DNA from 3 places in the Aeribacillus sp. FSL k6-2211 genome. Region 2 is predicted to be linked to each of the others. Evidence: predicted binding sites of a transcription regulator. Region 2 holds the regulator's gene; each other region holds the start of a gene.
The links. The regulator LexA, encoded in region 2, represses DNA repair genes until DNA is damaged. The targets are predictions, from matches to a motif close to CGAACATATGTTCG.
Positions count from the first base shown of each region.

Region 1: the regulator LexA is predicted to act here: its motif matches at 2,199-2,212, upstream of NSU19_RS15025 (DNA repair exonuclease).
Region 3: the regulator LexA is predicted to act here: its motif matches at 3,199-3,212, upstream of uvrB (excinuclease ABC subunit UvrB).

Region 1 covers NZ_CP150190.1:3,113,010-3,119,160, reverse strand. Annotated here, with positions in the region: gene NSU19_RS15040 (hypothetical protein) at 106-300, shown strand; gene NSU19_RS15035 (YhzD family protein) at 505-690, opposite strand; gene NSU19_RS15030 (IS701 family transposase) at 780-1,961, opposite strand; gene NSU19_RS15025 (DNA repair exonuclease) at 2,238-3,476, shown strand; gene NSU19_RS15020 (AAA family ATPase) at 3,490-6,151, shown strand, end outside.
Region 2 covers NZ_CP150190.1:2,079,759-2,085,909, forward strand. Annotated here, with positions in the region: gene sirA (sporulation inhibitor of replication protein SirA) at 1-323, opposite strand, end outside; gene tkt (transketolase) at 422-2,428, opposite strand; gene NSU19_RS10055 (DUF896 domain-containing protein) at 2,503-2,733, opposite strand; gene NSU19_RS10060 (recombinase family protein) at 2,809-3,459, opposite strand; gene yneA (cell division suppressor protein YneA) at 3,478-3,792, opposite strand; gene lexA (transcriptional repressor LexA) at 3,951-4,574, shown strand; gene gdhA (NADP-specific glutamate dehydrogenase) at 4,904-6,151, shown strand, end outside.
Region 3 covers NZ_CP150190.1:791,415-797,565, forward strand. Annotated here, with positions in the region: gene NSU19_RS03880 (heavy metal translocating P-type ATPase) at 1-747, shown strand, start outside; gene NSU19_RS03885 (ROK family protein) at 894-1,781, shown strand; gene NSU19_RS03890 (hypothetical protein) at 2,268-2,438, shown strand; gene NSU19_RS03895 (DUF2198 family protein) at 2,925-3,155, shown strand; gene uvrB (excinuclease ABC subunit UvrB) at 3,281-5,263, shown strand; gene uvrA (excinuclease ABC subunit UvrA) at 5,270-6,151, shown strand, end outside.

The sequences.
Region 1 (6,151 bases), 1.0 Mb from region 2:
GCACAGCCTCTGATAAATCTGTTTCATCATGTTAGCCATAATGATTTTTTAAATTAATGGGATGATATTGAAGGGGGCTCTGTGAACAAAATGGGAGATAATAAGATGTTTATCATAATTGGAATAGTCGGTCTTTTAGCTATTACTTTTTCAAATTTAGTTCTTAAATATGATGTCGTCGCGACCATTATTAGCATTGTTGTGATCGGGATTTTAGTAAGCTCCAGAACCAAAATCATCCTAATTTTTGGGAGTCAGTTTTGGAAAGAAAAATGCCCCCCACAAAATGCTGGGGACTAGGAAAAAACTGATTTTAGATGCCCACTACAATTTTTCCACACGGGTAAATGGCTAAAAAGCGTCATATCCATTTAGATATTTTAAATTAGCCTCATAAAATTTTGGGAGCAGGATGAATATAGCGGGCGGCTTATGCCGCGCAGTATTTTTGTTGTGAAAGACTTCCCCTGTCATTGTTTTGTGGACTGTCAATCCTGATAAGTTTTAGCGATGAAATAAAACAAGCCGGCCAGAAGAAGTAACTAAGCGATGCGCGGTATTTAAACATTGATGCTCCTTCAATATTTTTGAACCGATTTCTTTTGCCTCTTGTTCTGAATTTGCTTCAAACTTTTCATTTAAAAGCAGTTCTCCTTTGTTTGTAAACGCAGTTAAAAAATATGTCGGCATTTCAAACATCCTTTTTTAAAAAATATACTGTAGATGAGCAATTTTCATAACAATAATTACCATACCAAAAGAGACAAACAGGGTACCCCTTATGCCACATGGAGCTGTTTTTTGACAACATCAATGGGAATATCTTGCTTCGCTGCATGGTAAATGAACTCGACGAGACTATGCCCTTTCTTCGTTCGGAGAAGATCAAGCCCAGTAGAGAAATCCCGGTTGGACTCGACCATACTGTACACATAAGCGAGTTGCACCAAGATCCAATACCGTTTCACCGCCCGACGATGACGAACACGGTACCCATCGAGCTTCAGCTGGTCTTTCGCTTGTCGAAAAAAGCATTCGATCGACCAACGTTGGGCATAGTAGCGCAAGATCTCTTCATCGCTTAGCTCCCGGTCGGTGCTCAAGACGCAGTGAAGATGTTCGGGTGTCATCGGCTGATCGGCTTTCCAAGCCAACAACACAACGGCATCATCGAGACCTTTCAGCGATCCCTCGTAGCGATACACGCGATAACGCTCTTCTCCCACCGTGACGAGATGGGTGTCGTTCGGTTCGATATAGCGGGCAAACTGTTTGGCTTGGATGGCGATGCCTTTCGGATAGAGAATCCGGTTCGTTTTGAGCATCGCGATGACGTGAAATCCTTTTTTCAGACAGGCTTCCACGAGCGCTTGCGATGGATACCACGAATCCATCAGCACATAAACGGGACGGCGTACATCCAAAGAAGAAAGCATCTCGATCGCGAGTTCCCCCTTGCTTTTCCCAGCCGCCTTGTCGTAGAGGCGGAACGCAAAGGGAAAAGCCTGGGTCATCGTATGAACCATGAGCCAAACAAGAGAATGTCCCCAGATCGACTTTTTCTCTGTGTGAGAATAGTGCCAATCACACCCTTGAATGGCGTGCGTTGCCCGTGACGAAGGCTTGATTTTTTGGCAAATCGTATCATCGATCGAAACAAAAAGGGGTTGATTTTTCTGTTTGGCGATCCGTTCGACACGATGAAGCATCCATTGCTGGAGTTTGCCAAGCAGCGTCTCTTCATCCCAAGGGCTTTTCGTGAAAAAATGGCTGAGTGTCGTTCGATGATTGGGGTGAAAGCTCCAATGATGAAGATCGGTCAACGTTCCAGAAAAGCCTTTCGTGATCATCGCATCCACGATATGAACGAGATGCTTCATGACAGGTTTTGAAAAATAAAGTGCCAACCCCAACATCGTGAAAAACTTGTGGATTCCTTGATGATGTGCTAATCTATTCATGAGACATGAACCTCCTTGTGTGAATGGTTTGTTGGCACATCTATTCTAACCAAGGAATCGGGTTCATGTCTCCTTTTTTGTTTCGATGTAAATTTATGTTAGTGATTTTGCTCATCTACTGAAATATATTTCTTTTTCCTGAAAAAAAATCCTTTCAGCTTTTTTTAAAATTTTTTGGCAGGGGGCCCGGGTACCGGGATGTATTTTTTCACATTAAAATGATATAATATGGAAAAGCAAACGTACGTTCCGGAAACAAGTGGAAAGAGGGAGACTATGACTCGCCGCATAACATTTATACATACGGCAGATTTGCATTTAGATAGTCCGTTCACAGGGCTTGAGCATTTGCCGGAAAGCATCTTTAAAAGAATTCAAGAAAGTACTTTTACGGCATTTGAACGTGTAATTGAACTGGCGGCAAAAGAAAAAGTCGATTTTATACTGATCGCAGGAGATTTGTATGATGACGAAGATCGCAGTTTGAAAGCCCAGTTGAGATTAAAGAAACAGTTTGAACGGCTCAATGAAGAAGGCATCCAAGTTTTTATTATTTTTGGAAATCATGATCATACAGGAGGTAATTGGGTTCATATTCAATGGCCTGAAAACGTTCATATTTTTTCCGATCGTGATGTAGAATGTATACCGTTTGTCCGCGACGGAAAGGTTTTAGCCAACATTTACGGCTACAGCTATCCGACTCGTTCGGTTACAGAAAATATTGTCTATAAATTTCAAAAAAGAAACGAAGCGCCGCTTCATATCGGTCTTCTTCACGGCACCGCGTCAGGGACGGAAGGACATGAGCCGTATTGTCCTTTTACGATTCAAAATTTATTGGAAAAAGATTTTGATTATTGGGCTTTAGGACATATACATAAACGGCAAATTTTACATCATTCCGACCCTCCGATTATTTATCCGGGAAATATCCAAGGCCGCCATAAAAAAGAAACGGGAGAAAAGGGAGTGTATCTTGTAGAATTAGCAGAAGGCGGGAAAAGCTCGTACCGATTTGTGCCGGTATTTGACATACTTTGGAATGAAATCAAGCTCTCTGTAAATGAAATAGCTGCTGTTGGCGAGCTATATGATCATATTCGAGCGGTAAAGGAACAGCAGAGACGAAATGGCTCGGCTCTTTTGACAATTATGCTAGATGGAGCTTCATCATTGTTTTGGGATCTTATGGATCAGGATCATTTGGATGAGCTTGCGCAAATATTGAATGAAGAGGAAGAAGGAAAGAACGAATTCGTTTGGATTGTTTCCATTCAGCATCAAATCGTGCCGAGCGACGACTTTTTCTCCTCCTCTTACATTTCGAAAGATTTTGAACAAATTTTGGATCATTTTCATCAATTTGACGAAGCGATGGAGCCTTTGTATAAAAATCGTTTATTTCGGCGTTTCTTTCAATCTTTCACAGAAAATGAAAAAGAAGAATTGATAAAAGAAGCGAAAACAATGATTTATTATGAGCTGTTTAAGCAAGAATGGAAGCGGTCGTAAAAAAGGTGATAAGATGAAAATAAAAGAACTGCATATTTATGGCTACGGAAAATTTGCAGATAAAAAAATTTCATTTTCGGATCATGGCATACAAGTCATTTACGGTTTAAATGAAGCCGGAAAATCGACGCTGATGTCTTTTATCCATAGCATGCTGTTCGGATTTCCCGTTAAACAGCATCCGGATAAACGGTTCGAACCGAAAGCGGGCGGAAAATACGGCGGGGCATTAATCATCGAATGTGAAAATTTCGGAACAGTAAAAGTGGAGCGCGTAAAAGGGAGAGCCGCAGCGGGGGATGTAACTCTTTATTTCCAGGATGGACGGACAGGAGGGGATAAAGAGCTGGCTGAAATTTTAAAAGGAACCGACAGACCAACATATCAAGCGATTTTTTCCTTTGATTTATTCGGGCTGCAAAAAGTGTATGAGCTGAATCGTGAGAAGCTGGGAAAATATTTATTTTTAACAAGTGTATTCGGATCTGATCAGTTATATCGTTTAGAGGAGAAACTGCAGAGAGAGCAGGAGGATTTGTATAAACCGAACGGACGAAAACCGTTGCTGAACAGATCGTTAAATGAACTGAAGGAGGACTTTGCAGAACTGCAACATGCAAAAGAACAGCAGCGCGCTTACAATTTTTTGATCAAAGAAAGGGACAGCTTAGAGAAGCAGCTGAAGGACTGCCAGAACGAGAAGGTGATGCTGAAAACAGAACGGAAAAAAGTGGAAAAACAAATAGCAGTTCTTCCCCTTTTGGAAAGACGGAAAGAATGCTTGCAGCTGCTAAAAGATTTTCCTGACGGCATTCAATTCCCGGAGGACGGGTTTGTTCGGCTGGAAAAGCTTTCGGCAAGAAGAGACGAAGTTTTAGAACAGCTGGGAAGGGTGCAGGAAAAAGAAAAGGGGATCGAGGATTCCTTATCAGCCTTGAAGATCGACGGCCGTCCAGCTGACGAGACAATATTTGAGGAATTAAAAAGTCAATTTCCCCTCATCCAAAAACAATTAGAAGAACAAAAACTTTTCATTGTTCAACAACAAATGCTGGAAGGACAGATTCATGAGGAGCTCATCTATATTTTCGGCCATCAAGATGAAAATGCTATAAAAAAAATCGACACATCTGTTCGCATGAAGGAAAAAATAAAGGATGCTGCGAAGAAATATGAACAATTATTTCAAAGAAAAAAGCTTCTCGATGAACAATATGAGCGTGCCCAATATTCGCTGGAAGAATGTGAGCGCCGCATAAAAGAATACGAATCTTTTCTGCTTGATCCATCTGAAAGGGAAAGATTAATAGAGGAGCAGTCAGCCATAGAACAAGAAATGGCGCAAACGGCCGACAAACATTATTTAAAAGAGCAGATTGCCCAGTTAAAAGCAAAAATCAATGAAAGAGAAAAAAAGAATCGGGAAAAATTAAAAAAATGGAAAATTCTCACTGTATCTTTGCTATCTGTTTTTGCGTTTGCCATTGTTCTTTCGTTTGTTTATAAGAATTGGCTGTTTTTAACAGCGTTTCTTCCATTCATCATTGTTTTCTTTTTCTTCCGTCCACAGGATGATGAGCTGTTAAAGCATTTACAAAATGAGCATGAACAGCTTGTGAAAAAACTTGATAAACAAAATGATTCCCGAATCTTGGAAAGAACGTCGCGTTTGAAGCATATTAAGGAAATATTATGGAAGGATCAGCAAGTCCGCCAAAAAATTGAGATCGAGAAGATGAATTATAAAGGTAAAGAACAAGCTTATGAACGGATTCTTTCGTTATATGACGAATGGGAACATGAAAAGTATCAATTGCAACATTTAATTTTCCCGTTTTATGAACATTTTCATCTTCCGAAAGAAGCCGAAGGATCACAATTGCTTGAGCAGTTTGAACGCATCGCAAGCTGTCAAAAGCTGATAAGAGAAAAAAGAATGTTAGAGGAAAAAGTTCGTTTGTATGAAGAAAACTTAAATCAGTTTAGAAAAAAGTTTGATCCTTTGTGTGAATATTATAACATTCGTGCCGACTCAATTGAGAAACGCTATTCAGAACTGAGAAGAATAATGGAAGAAAATATAAAGAAACGATCGCAAAAAGAGGCATTGATGAAGCAGCTAAAAGAGGTTCAAGAGGAAAAAACAAAATTTCGTTTGACCTTTCAAAGCATTGAAAGAGAATTAGAGAAGCTGTTTCAGTCAGTCGGAGCAGCAAGCGAGGAAGAATATAGAAAAATAGGAATGCTCAAAAAAGAGAGAGAAAAAATCGAAACCGAATTAAACTGGATTGAAGGGCAGCTGCGAACGAAAGGATTATTGACATCAAGCGATATGAACGATTATCAAAATGAGAGGGCTTTGAAAGAGCGAGAAACATTTCTTGAGGAAAAAGAAGAAGAACTCGAAAAAATGGAGGATTCTATCCGGAAGAAATTAGCGGAAACAGAAATAGAGATTAGAAAAATAGAACTATCAGGTCTATATTCTGAGTTGAAATATTCGTTTGAAATGAAGCGTTCTGTAGCAAAAAAGCTTGCGAAAAAATGGGCGGCAATGGCAGTGGCAAGAGAGATGCTGAAACATACGACGAATTATGTTCGAAATGAAAAAATGCCGAAGTTGTTGCATAAAATGGAATATTTTTTCCGAATAGCAACGTCTGGGGAATACGAAA
Region 2 (6,151 bases):
CTGCCGGTACAAATCATTTCAATATACCGTTCCTTTAAAACCATAGTAGCTTGTCCTTTTTGATTTTCCATTTGGATGGCGTGAATCGATGATACCTTTTGATAATGGTTTCGGTGAGACAAGAATGACTGAAGCAGCAAATCTATTTCTGAAATGGGAATGGCTCTTGAAATATAATTGACTTGCCTTTCCAATTGTTCAAAAATAGGATGCGTTTTCCTTGTCCAAAAAAATTCTTGATATAACTGAAAAATTTTCGATTCCCTATGATAAAAATGCTCAGCAAATTCCTTTTTTATCAAATACAAATAAAAGTGCCTCATGCGCTCACCTCATTGTTACATTCCTTTTTTGCTATTATAAAGCAAGGAATGTAAAAGGTTTGTCTTATGGTGGCGGATAGAGGCACTAATTTTGGCGATTATTTCCGAACTAATTCTTTTACTTTTTCGACAACATTTTCAACAGTAAAACCGTACTCGCTTATAATTTTTTCCCCAGGTGCAGATGCTCCAAACTTGTCGATAGCTAAGATTTCACCTTCAGATCCGACATAGCGCTCCCAGCCAAGCGAAGATGCCATTTCGATCGCAAGACGCTTCGTTACGCTGCTAGGAAGAACTGATTCTTTATAATCTTTTGATTGCTTTTCAAAACGGTCCCATGACGGCATGCTGACGACTTGCACATCAATTCCATCAGATGCAAGAATTTGTTGAGCTTTAATAGCTAATGCTACTTCTGAACCTGATGCAAGTAGAAGAGCATCCGGTTGATCCGATTTCGCCGGTGAAATGACATAAGCGCCTTTTGCAACACCTTCTTCAGCATTTTCTTTCGTACCTTTAATAGTTTCTAAATTTTGGCGCGTTAATACTAATGCAGTCGGTGTTGATTTAGATTCCAGCGCAGCCTTCCACGCAGCTCTTGTTTCATTTCCATCAGCTGGACGAATGACAGAAAGATTCGGCATTGCTCTCAAAGAAGCTAATTGTTCAATCGGCTCATGTGTTGGTCCGTCTTCTCCAACCGCTATGCTGTCATGAGTGAACACGTAAGTTACAGGGAGATTCATTAATGCTGCTAAACGAATCGCTGGCCGCAAATAGTCAGAGAAAACAAAGAACGTTCCGCCAAAAACACGTAAACCTCCATGCAGAGCCATACCGTTCAATGCTGCTCCCATGGCAAACTCTCTGACACCAAACCAAATGTTTCGTCCGCTGTAATCTTCCGCAGAAAAGTTTCCTGAACCTTTTATTGTCGTTTTGTTTGATCCAGCTAAGTCTGCAGATCCCCCAAAGAAATAAGGAACTTTTTCAGCTATTGCATTTAATACTTCTCCAGAAGAAGAACGGGTTGCAACGCTTTTTCCTTCTTCATAAAAAGGTAAAGATTGATCCCAATTTTCTGGCAATTCACCATTGATTGCTGCCTTTAACTCTTTTGCAAGTTCAGGATATTCTTTCTCATACTTTTCAAACAAATTATTCCATTCAATTTCTTTCTGCTTTCCACGTTCTTTTACATTTTTCTCAAAATGCTCATAAACTTCTGCTGGAACATAGAAATCTTCTTCAAATGTCCATGCATAGGCTTCTTTTGTCAATTTTGCCTCTTCTGGACCTAACGGCGAACCATGAACGGAAGAAGTGCCTGCTTTATTCGGCGAACCATATCCGATTGTTGTTTTTACTTCAATTAATGTCGGTCGTTGTTCATCCAATTTGGCTTCTTCAATGGCTTTCGAAATCTCTTCAATGTTGTTGCCGTCCTCAACGCGCAGCACTTGCCAGCCCATAGATTTAAAGCGCTCTTCTACATTTTCTGAGAATGATTTATTTAAATCCCCATCTAGGGAAATATCATTCGAATCATAAAGAACAATTAATCGTCCAAGCTTCAAGTGACCAGCTAAGGAAGCTGCTTCAGAGGAAATCCCTTCCATTAAGTCACCGTCACCGCATATGACGTATGTGTAATGATCAACAATATTGTATCCTTCTTTATTGTATGTAGCTGCTAAATGACGTTCTGCCATCGCCATTCCAACGGCCATTGCTATTCCTTGGCCTAATGGTCCAGTTGTTGCGTCAACGCCAGGTGTATGTCCGTATTCAGGATGTCCAGGTGTTTTGCTTCCCCATTGACGAAACGATTTAATATCATCCATGGAAAGATCATAACCCGATAAATGAAGCAAGCTGTAAAGCAGCATCGAACCATGTCCGGCAGATAAAACAAAGCGATCTCGATTAAACCAATTAGGGTTTTCAGGGTTAATGTTCATAAATTTCGTCCACAGCGCATAAGCCATTGGTGCGGCGCCCATTGGCATTCCAGGATGTCCGGAATTCGCCTTTTCAATCGCGTCAATGGATAATGTTCGAATCGTCATGATGGATAAATCTTGAATGGAATGAGTCACCATTATCATCCTCTCATCTGTATTTTCAGTTTATAATCTTATCTTTATTGTTGCAATAAGGCAACACCCATCCGTTAATGCAGCCTTTTATTTTTAAATTTTTTCAATTTTTCCGGTGTAACATCATTACCTTTCGGATCAATCACTGTAACATTTTTTAAGGTGTTTTGAAAATCCCGACGAAACGACTCTAAATATTCCTGCCTTAATTGCTGCTGCTCTAGCTTTTCCTCTTGCGTCAATCCTTCTGACTTAGACTTTTTAGATAGTTCATTAATACGGTTAAGTTTTTCTTTTGAAATCATAAGCTGAACCCCTTGTATATTTTTGCCGCGCTCTTTTATCATACTAAATGCAACCACTAATGACAACAATTATTGCTATGATTCGCCTTTTTCTGACAAAAATTGTTGATATCTGCGATGAACAGTAGCTTTTGAAACATCATAGCCGAATCCTCTTAATGTTGCCGCTATTTCTGAAAATGTCAGGCCGTTTTTCCGCAATCGGTCAATCTCCTCGATCGGAACTTCTTTTCGCTCTCTTTTATAGGAAGAATTTCTATTCTTTAAATTTTTTTCAGGCCTGTACCCATTTTGTATAGCTCTCAACATTCCCCGCTTTATTTTCAAATTATGAATTTTTCGTTGATATTCTTCCACAATTCCTATAATTTCAAGCACCATCGTGTCTGATTCAGACAGTTCCATCTCCCCGCGATGGGCAGCGGTGAAAATTTTCACGCCTTGTTTCAAAATGGAATGGACAATGGCGATTTTGGCATTTCCTCTGCCAATTCTTGTTTCATCCTGTATTAATACCGCTTCAATTTCTTTCTCCTCAATCAATTCCAGCAGTTGAAAAACCCCTTCACGATCAACATCATACCCGCTCGCTTTTTCTTCTATCACTTCAACAACTTCCATACCGTTTTCAGCTGCGAGCTTTAACAGCTCGTCTTTTTGTCTTTTCAAAGATGTTTCCTGCTCTGCCTTTTCAGTGCTGACTCTTGCATAAACGACTGCTCTCATGTTAAATGCTCCTTGCGGTTATTCTTTGTTTGCCAAATATTCAGCATTGTAGTATTTATTTTTTTCAATCGGAATGACGATTGTTTCCCCCGGTTTTACAACAAGGCTTTGGAGATTGTTTCGCTCCTGAACCCATTTTACAAACTCTGAATGAGACATATTGTCATATTCTTTATATTCATCAGCGATTTTCCACAAACTGTCCCCTTCCTTCACTTGAACCTCCATATAATGATCGAGCTCTTCCCTTTCTCCAGTATACGAAATCGCCAAAACTGCCGCCATGATGACAAGGAAAAAAGAAACGATGTAAGACCATGATAATTTATCCATTAAGAACCGCCCCCTGAAACAGAATATTTGTTCGGTTTTTGTTTTTAAGTATAAAAGGGAACACATGTTTCTGTCAAGCAAATATTCGAACTTACGTTTGCTTTTTTGGAAAAATCATGCTATAATCGACACAAATTGATATGACTGAGGTGCTTGACATGTCAACAAAATTATCTAAGAGACAACAAGATATTTTGAACTTCATTAAGGAGGAAGTAAAAAAGAAAGGATACCCTCCCTCTGTAAGAGAAATCGGCGAAGCGGTCGGTCTTGCCTCCAGTTCAACTGTTCACGGGCATTTAGCAAAGCTTGAGAGCAAAGGACTGATTAGAAGAGACCCCACAAAGCCGAGAGCCATTGAAATTTTGGACGATGATGGCAGCCACCTTCTAACAAACAATGTGATCAACGTGCCGGTCATCGGAAAAGTGACGGCTGGTATTCCGATCACTGCCGTTGAAAACATCGAAGAATATTTTCCGCTTCCGAATCATATTGCATCAGGTGATGATCAACTTTTCATGCTTGAAGTAGTCGGAGAAAGCATGATCGAAGCAGGCATTCTGGACGGAGATTTAGTTATTGTCAGACAACAGCAAACAGCCAATAACGGCGACATCGTTGTCGCGCTCACAGACGACAATGAAGCGACCGTAAAAAGGTTTTTCAAAGAAAAAGACTTTATACGGCTTCAGCCGGAAAACCCAACAATGGAACCGATTATTTTAAAAAATGTGACAATACTCGGAAAAGTGATCGGGCTATACCGTTCCATACACTGAATATTCGATGTCTCAAAACAGGTGAGGCATCCTTTTTCTTTTTATAAAATTTTCAACATTCCCTCTCTTAGCGATGTTAAATTTTTAAAAATGTTTTCTAATCAATATGTATGCAGACAAGCTAGATTCAATGAAACAAATTTCAGGCGCCTTCTCCGTGCCTGCATGCAAAGCTATTATGCAACAATTCTCAACAGTCATTGTTTTTTGATTTATTTTGTTGTAGAATTTTTTATTGTAGATTTCGCTTCCTTAGCCAGTGCCGGGATGATTTACTGAATTGTTTGAATTCTTCTAACTGCTTAAATTTTAGGTATAGGAGAGGTGCTATGAATCAATTACTTATGAAACAAAGTGAACTGGAAAATGCAAAGCAATATGTCAATGAAGTATTTCAATCCGTGCAAGAAAAAAATCCGAATGAGCCTGAGTTTCTTCAAGCTGTAAAAGAAATATTTGACTCGCTTGTGCCTGTATTTGCTCAACATCCTACATATATAAAGCACGGAATACTTGAAAGAATTGTTGAGCCGGAAAGATTGATCATTTTTCGCGTTCCATGGGTGGATGACGAAGGAAAAGTGCGTGTAAACCGCGGATTTAGAGTGCAATATAATAGTGCAATTGGGCCATATAAAGGAGGCTTGCGCTTTCACCCGACCGTCAACGCCAGCATTATTAAATTTTTAGGATTTGAACAAATCTTCAAAAATTCATTGACTGGGCAGCCGATCGGCGGAGGAAAAGGCGGATCTGATTTTGATCCGAAAGGTAAATCAGATGGGGAAATTATGAGATTTACACAAAGCTTTATGACAGAGCTTTACAAACATATTGGACCAGATATTGACGTTCCTGCCGGTGATATTGGAGTTGGCGCAAGAGAGATCGGATACTTGTTTGGCCAATATAAAAGAATACGCGGCGGATTTGAAGCTGGGGTGTTAACCGGAAAAGGCATTGGGTACGGCGGAAGCTTAGCGAGAACCGAAGCGACAGGTTATGGAACTGTTTATTTTGTTGAAGAAATGCTTAATGACCATGGATTAAGCTTCAAAGGAAGCACAGTTGTTGTCTCTGGTTCTGGGAACGTTGCCATATATGCGATTGAAAAAGCAACACAATTAGGTGCAAAAGTTGTCGCATGCAGCGACTCTGATGGCTACATTTTTGATAAAAATGGAATTAATCTTGAAACGGTTAGAAGGTTAAAAGAAGTTGAAAGAAAAAGAATTAAAGAATATGTAAATGAACATCCTCATGCAGAATATTATGAAGGCTGTTCCGGAATTTGGTCCATTCCATGCGATATTGCCCTCCCATGCGCTACTCAAAATGAAATCGATAAAAAAGCAGCTGAACTCCTTGTTTCCAACGGACTCAAAGCTGTTGGAGAAGGCGCCAACATGCCGTCTACATTAGAAGCGATCGACGTGTTTTTATCAAACAATATTCTTTTTGGACCTGCAAAAGCTGCTAACGCAGGCGGAGTTGCTGTTTCAGCATTAGAAATGGCTCAAAACAGCGCAAGATTGTCTTGGAGCTTTGAAGATGTCGACGCAAAATTACGTGATATC
Region 3 (6,151 bases), 1.3 Mb from region 2:
ACATCAGGTGAGGGAATAAAAGCGGAGATAGACGGGAAGGAATACCGTGTCGGCAATGAAAAAACGATTCAACATCTTTCGCTCAGCGAAAATGTAAAGGAAGACATAAAGGCCTTTAAACAGGAAGGACTAACAATCGTTTTGGTTTCAGATGACAAAAACGTTCTCGGTATGGTCGGTATAGCGGATGAAATTCGACAGGAAAGCAGCCAGGTGATCCGCATGCTTCACCGAACAGGTGTGAAGAGAACTGTCATGTTGACAGGAGACCACGAAAAAACTGCTGAAAAAGTGGCGAAAAAGGTTGGTTTAAGTGAATATTTTGCAAACCTTCTGCCGGAAGAAAAGGTGGAAAAGGTAAAAGAGCTGTCTCTCTCAGGAAAAACGGCAATGATCGGAGATGGTATTAATGATGCGCCTGCGCTCGCAGCTGCTGATTTAGGCATTGCAATGGGAAAAGGAACAGACAGCGCAATTGAAACGGCTGATATCGTTTTAATGCAAGATCATTTAGGAAAGCTGCCTGAAGCTATTTCAACCGCCAAAAAAGTTAATAGAATCATCAAGTTAAACATCGGGATTGCTCTAGGTTTAAAAGCCGCTGCACTGCTGCTGACGATTCCAGGCTGGCTTACGCTTTGGATAGCCATTCTGTCTGATATGGGGGCGACTGTTTTAGTGACCCTCATTAGTTTAACGATTTTATGGGAACGAAATAAAAAACTTCTAAATGAGGCTTTCAGCTAATGGCTGATCGCCTTTTTTTCTTGCATTTTTTAATATTTCTCTTCCATAAACATATGACATTTATTATAATCTTATTAATTTGACAACCTGCCGCTAATGAAAAATTGGACATAACATTATGGACAAAATCATGGGAGGAATTGTGCATGCTTTTAGGTGCAATTGAAGCGGGCGGAACAAAATTTGTCTGTGGAATTGGAGATGAAAACGGAAATATCATCGAGCGGACTTCTTTTCCGACGACAACGCCTGATGAAGTACTTGAACAAGTGGTCAAATTTTTTCGGGATAAAGATATTAAAGCGCTTGGAATTGGCTCATTCGGTCCGATTGATTTAGATCGCACAAGCGAAACATTCGGATACATAACATCTACTCCGAAGCTACAGTGGGCGAATATAAATCTTGTCGGAACGATAAAAAAAGAATTCCCTATTCCAATTGGCTTTGATACCGACGTCAATGCAGCAGCGCTGGGGGAAATGAAATGGGGGGCTGCGAAAGGTCTGAATAGCTGCATTTATATGACGATCGGTACCGGGATCGGAGTCAGTGCCATCTCTGAAGGACATCTAGTACACGGGCTAATCCATCCGGAAATGGGGCATATGCTTGTTCGGCGCCATCCTGAAGATTCGTTTGCCGGCAATTGTCCGTATCACAAAGATTGCTTGGAAGGAATGGCATCCGGTCCAGCAATAGAAAAACGCTGGGGAAAAAAGGGGCAAGAATTAGAAAAAAATGAGAAAGTATGGGATTTGGAAGCGTACTATATTGCACAAGGAATTGCCAACCTTATACTCGTTTTATCGCCTAAAAAAATAATAATTGGCGGCGGAGTCGCCAAACAAAAGCAATTGTTCCCCCTTATACATCAAAATGTTCAAGCTTTATTAAACGGTTATGTTCGCCATGAAGTGGTGCTAGAAAACATTGCAGATTATATTGTTCCGCCCGGATTAGGGGATAATGCGGGACTTTGCGGAGCAATCGGTTTAGCATATGAGGCGTTTTTGGAGAATAATCAAAAATAAAGCTCAAGAACATTTATCGGCAAATAATCGTTACAGATAACCCAAGCCATAAAATAAAATCAGGCATACAAAAAATGTGTACAAGAAAAGGAAACTTTCAAGAATGCAGTTAAGAACCAAAAAGAATTAGATAAAGCTAAAACTAATGCTAAAGAGAATTGATCCAAGATATTGCTCGGTGACCTAACAGCTCTTTATGTTACAGCTGAGATGATTAAGTTTAGGTGGCTGGAAGCATTCATTTTTTGATAAGTGGAGTTCAGGAGTATTGCAATGTATATGCTGAAACAAAACGAATATTGAAAAATATTTTTTAATCTTTAAACAATTATTAAACATCTCTACATTTAGAGGGAGAATCAATTAAATTATATATCTTAAAAAAGACAAATTAGACTTAGGGATTTAGAAATTTATTTATTATTTAAAAACAGTATGTCTATGGGATATCTTATTATCGGGGATTAAGAAGACCTTTATAAATACATGAATGAAGAGGATATTCAACAATTTCAAAATGTAATAAAAATCTATGTATTGTCAGATGAACAGTTAAATGAAGAAGATGCAGATATTTTTAGAGAGTTTGCAATGGATTTAGTTGATGGTAAAGATTTTTGTGCATTAATACTGGATTTTCATGTAAATGGAGAATAGTTTGAAAATCTACCACTAGATCTTAAGGTGGAAGATTATCAAAAAATATTACATGCAGTAAATTCTGAATACGATATTTCATATGTAAATTTAGATCATTTGTTTTATCTATCTCAAGATTAAGAAAGAGTATCCAATAGTGAAAAAAGGCGGCTATTGGATGCTTTTTTATATGCTTAGGGTAGTCTTAGGGGGTGACCGTAAGAAAAAAGTAAATATAGTATAAAAGTTGCTTTTATAAAGGCGAATTTTTTAGCCTATGAGCTTCATTATTGCATTTAAATATAATCATAAAGCCGTTTATTTTGACTTCATCGATTTCAACTATTTCCCCTGTATCCTAGGTTTTCTGACCGCTATACATCGCATCATTTTTTATTCTTTGCATTGGCTTATTTTTCCCTTCTCTTTTGTGGTTTTGCTTGAAAGCTTTTTGAGGGCTTCAATATAATAAATGTATAACCGTTGACGAAAAGAGGTTTTTTTATGATCAAGCTTGTGTTTGCCGCATTCGCCCCTTTTTTGCTTGTCTTATTTTTCACAAGAGTTACATATAGTCATGTCGTTGGGACATTGTTGACGGCTGGTTTATTAATTGCCTCTTATTTTGCAGGTCATATGGATACTATTTATATCGCCATTTTGGATGTAGCCAGCTTAGCAGCTGGTTTTATCGCTGCCAGAAGCATGAAAAAGGATAAGAAAACATCTACTTAAACCTGTTCAACACGATTGACAGGTTTTTATTGTCTATGAAAATCAAACGTCAGTTCGTATTTTTGGTGATTCAGCCTGATTATATGTTAAAATAAAATATAAGTTTCTGAATTGGAGGATGTTCCATGGATCGGTTTGAATTAGTTTCAAATTACCAGCCTCAAGGAGATCAGCCGAAAGCTATCAAAGAGCTGGTGGAGGGAATCAGGCAAGGAAAAAAACATCAGACATTGTTAGGTGCAACTGGAACTGGCAAAACGTTTACGATATCCAATGTGATTAAAGAAGTGAACAAACCGACGCTGGTTATTGCCCATAATAAAACGCTTGCCGGACAGCTGTATAGCGAGTTTAAAGAATTTTTCCCGAACAATGCAGTTGAATATTTTGTCAGCTATTATGACTATTATCAGCCGGAAGCGTATGTTCCGCAAACAGATACGTATATTGAAAAAGATGCGAGCATTAATGATGAAATTGATAAATTAAGACATTCGGCCACCTCTGCATTGTTTGAACGGAAAGATGTTATTATTATCGCAAGCGTTTCTTGCATATATGGTTTAGGTTCGCCAGAAGAATATCGTGAGCTGGTCGTTAGTCTTCGCACAGGAATGGAAATCGAGCGCAATGACTTGCTGCGCCGTTTAGTGGATGTGCAGTATGAAAGAAATGATGTAGATTTTCGCAGGGGAACTTTTCGCGTGCGCGGGGATGTAGTGGAAATTTTCCCTGCTTCGCGCGATGAACATTGTATCCGCGTGGAATTTTTCGGAGATGAAATCGACCGTATCCGTGAAGTTGATGCGCTGACAGGCGAAATTATTGGAGAGCGGGAGCATGTAGCGATTTTCCCGGCATCACACTTTGTGACAAGAGAAGAAAAAATGAAAATTGCCATTGCTAATATTGAAAAGGAGCTTGAGGAACGGCTGCATGAACTGCGGGAGAATGGAAAGCTTTTGGAAGCGCAACGGCTCGAGCAACGGACAAGATATGATTTAGAAATGATGCGGGAGATGGGCTTTTGCTCCGGGATTGAAAACTACTCCCGTCATCTTACATTAAGACCGCCCGGTTCGACTCCTTATACGCTTTTAGATTATTTTGGAGATGATTTTTTGATCGTCATTGACGAGTCGCATGTGACGATTCCGCAAATCCGTGGGATGTACAACGGCGACCAGGCGAGAAAACAAGTGCTTGTCGATCATGGATTCCGTTTGCCTTCAGCACTTGACAACCGTCCGTTAAAATTTGAGGAATTTGAAAAGCATATGAAACATGTCATTTATGTTTCTGCCACCCCTGGGCCGTATGAGCTGGAGCATACGCCGGTTGTTGTTGAACAGATTATCCGCCCGACTGGACTTTTAGATCCAACCATTGACGTCCGACCTGTTGAAGGGCAAATAGACGATTTAATCGGCGAAATTCAAAAGCGGGTTAAACGGAATGAGCGGGTGCTTGTGACCACATTAACGAAAAAAATGGCGGAAGATTTAACGGATTATTTGCGGGAAATCGGGATTAAGGTGACATATCTCCATTCCGAAATTAAAACGCTCGAGCGCATTGAAATTATCCGCGACCTGCGCCTTGGCAAACATGAAGTGTTGGTCGGGATCAATTTGCTCAGGGAAGGGCTTGATATTCCGGAGGTCTCTCTCGTTGCAATTTTGGATGCAGATAAAGAAGGATTTCTTCGTTCGGAACGTTCTCTTATTCAAACAATCGGACGGGCGGCTCGGAACGCAAACGGGCATGTCATTATGTATGCTGATACAATCACAAAATCGATGGAAATCGCCATAAACGAAACAAAACGGCGTCGTGCGATTCAAGAGGAATATAACCGTCAACATGGCATTACGCCAAAAACGATTCAAAAAGATATTCGCGATGTAATTAGGGCGACATATGCAGCGGAAGAGGAAGCAGAATATAAAACGGAAAAGGCTGTGAAGCTGAACAAAATGTCGAAAAAAGATCGAGAACAACTGATAGCCCGTATGGAAAAAGAAATGAAAGAAGCTGCAAAAGCATTAGATTTCGAAAGAGCTGCTGAACTGCGCGATCTAATTTTGGAGATGAAAGCGGAAGGATGATTGGATATGGCAATGGATAAAATTGTTGTAAAAGGTGCACGCGCTCATAATTTAAAAAACATTGATGTCACGATTCCAAGAGACAAGCTTGTCGTTGTAACAGGTTTATCGGGATCGGGCAAATCTTCTTTAGCATTTGATACAATTTATGCAGAGGGACAGCGGCGATATGTGGAGTCTTTATCTGCCTATGCCCGCCAATTTTTAGGACAAATGGATAAACCTGATGTCGATGCGATCGAAGGCTTATCGCCGGCCATTTCGATTGATCAAAAAACGACAAGCAGAAATCCGCGTTCAACGGTCGGAACGGTGACAGAAATTTATGACTACCTACGGCTTCTTTTTGCCCGTGTCGGGCGGCCGACATGTCCGGTGCATGGGATAGAAATTTCTTCGCAAACAATCGAACAGATGGTTGACCGGATTATGGAGTATCCGGAACGGACAAGACTGCAGGTTCTTGCTCCTATTGTGTCTGGAAAAAAAGGAATGCATGTGAAAACATTGGAGGAAATAAAAAAGCAAGGGTTTGTCCGCGTGCGGATTGACGGAGAAATGATGGAGCTTACCGATGATATTTCTCTTGAAAAAAATAAAAAACATTCCATCGATGTCGTTGTGGATCGGCTGATCGTGAAAGAGGGGATTATAAGCCGGTTGACCGATTCGATTGAAACAGCTTTAAAATTAGGTGATGGAAAAGTCATAATTGACATCATCGATGGCGAAGAGCTGCTTTTCAGTGAACATCATGCCTGCCCGATTTGCGGTTTTTCGATTGGAGAGCTTGAACCGCGGATGTTTTCCTTTAACAGCCCATACGGAGCTTGTCATGCTTGTGACGGCTTAGGTTCAAAACTAGAGGTGGATTTGGATCTCGTTATT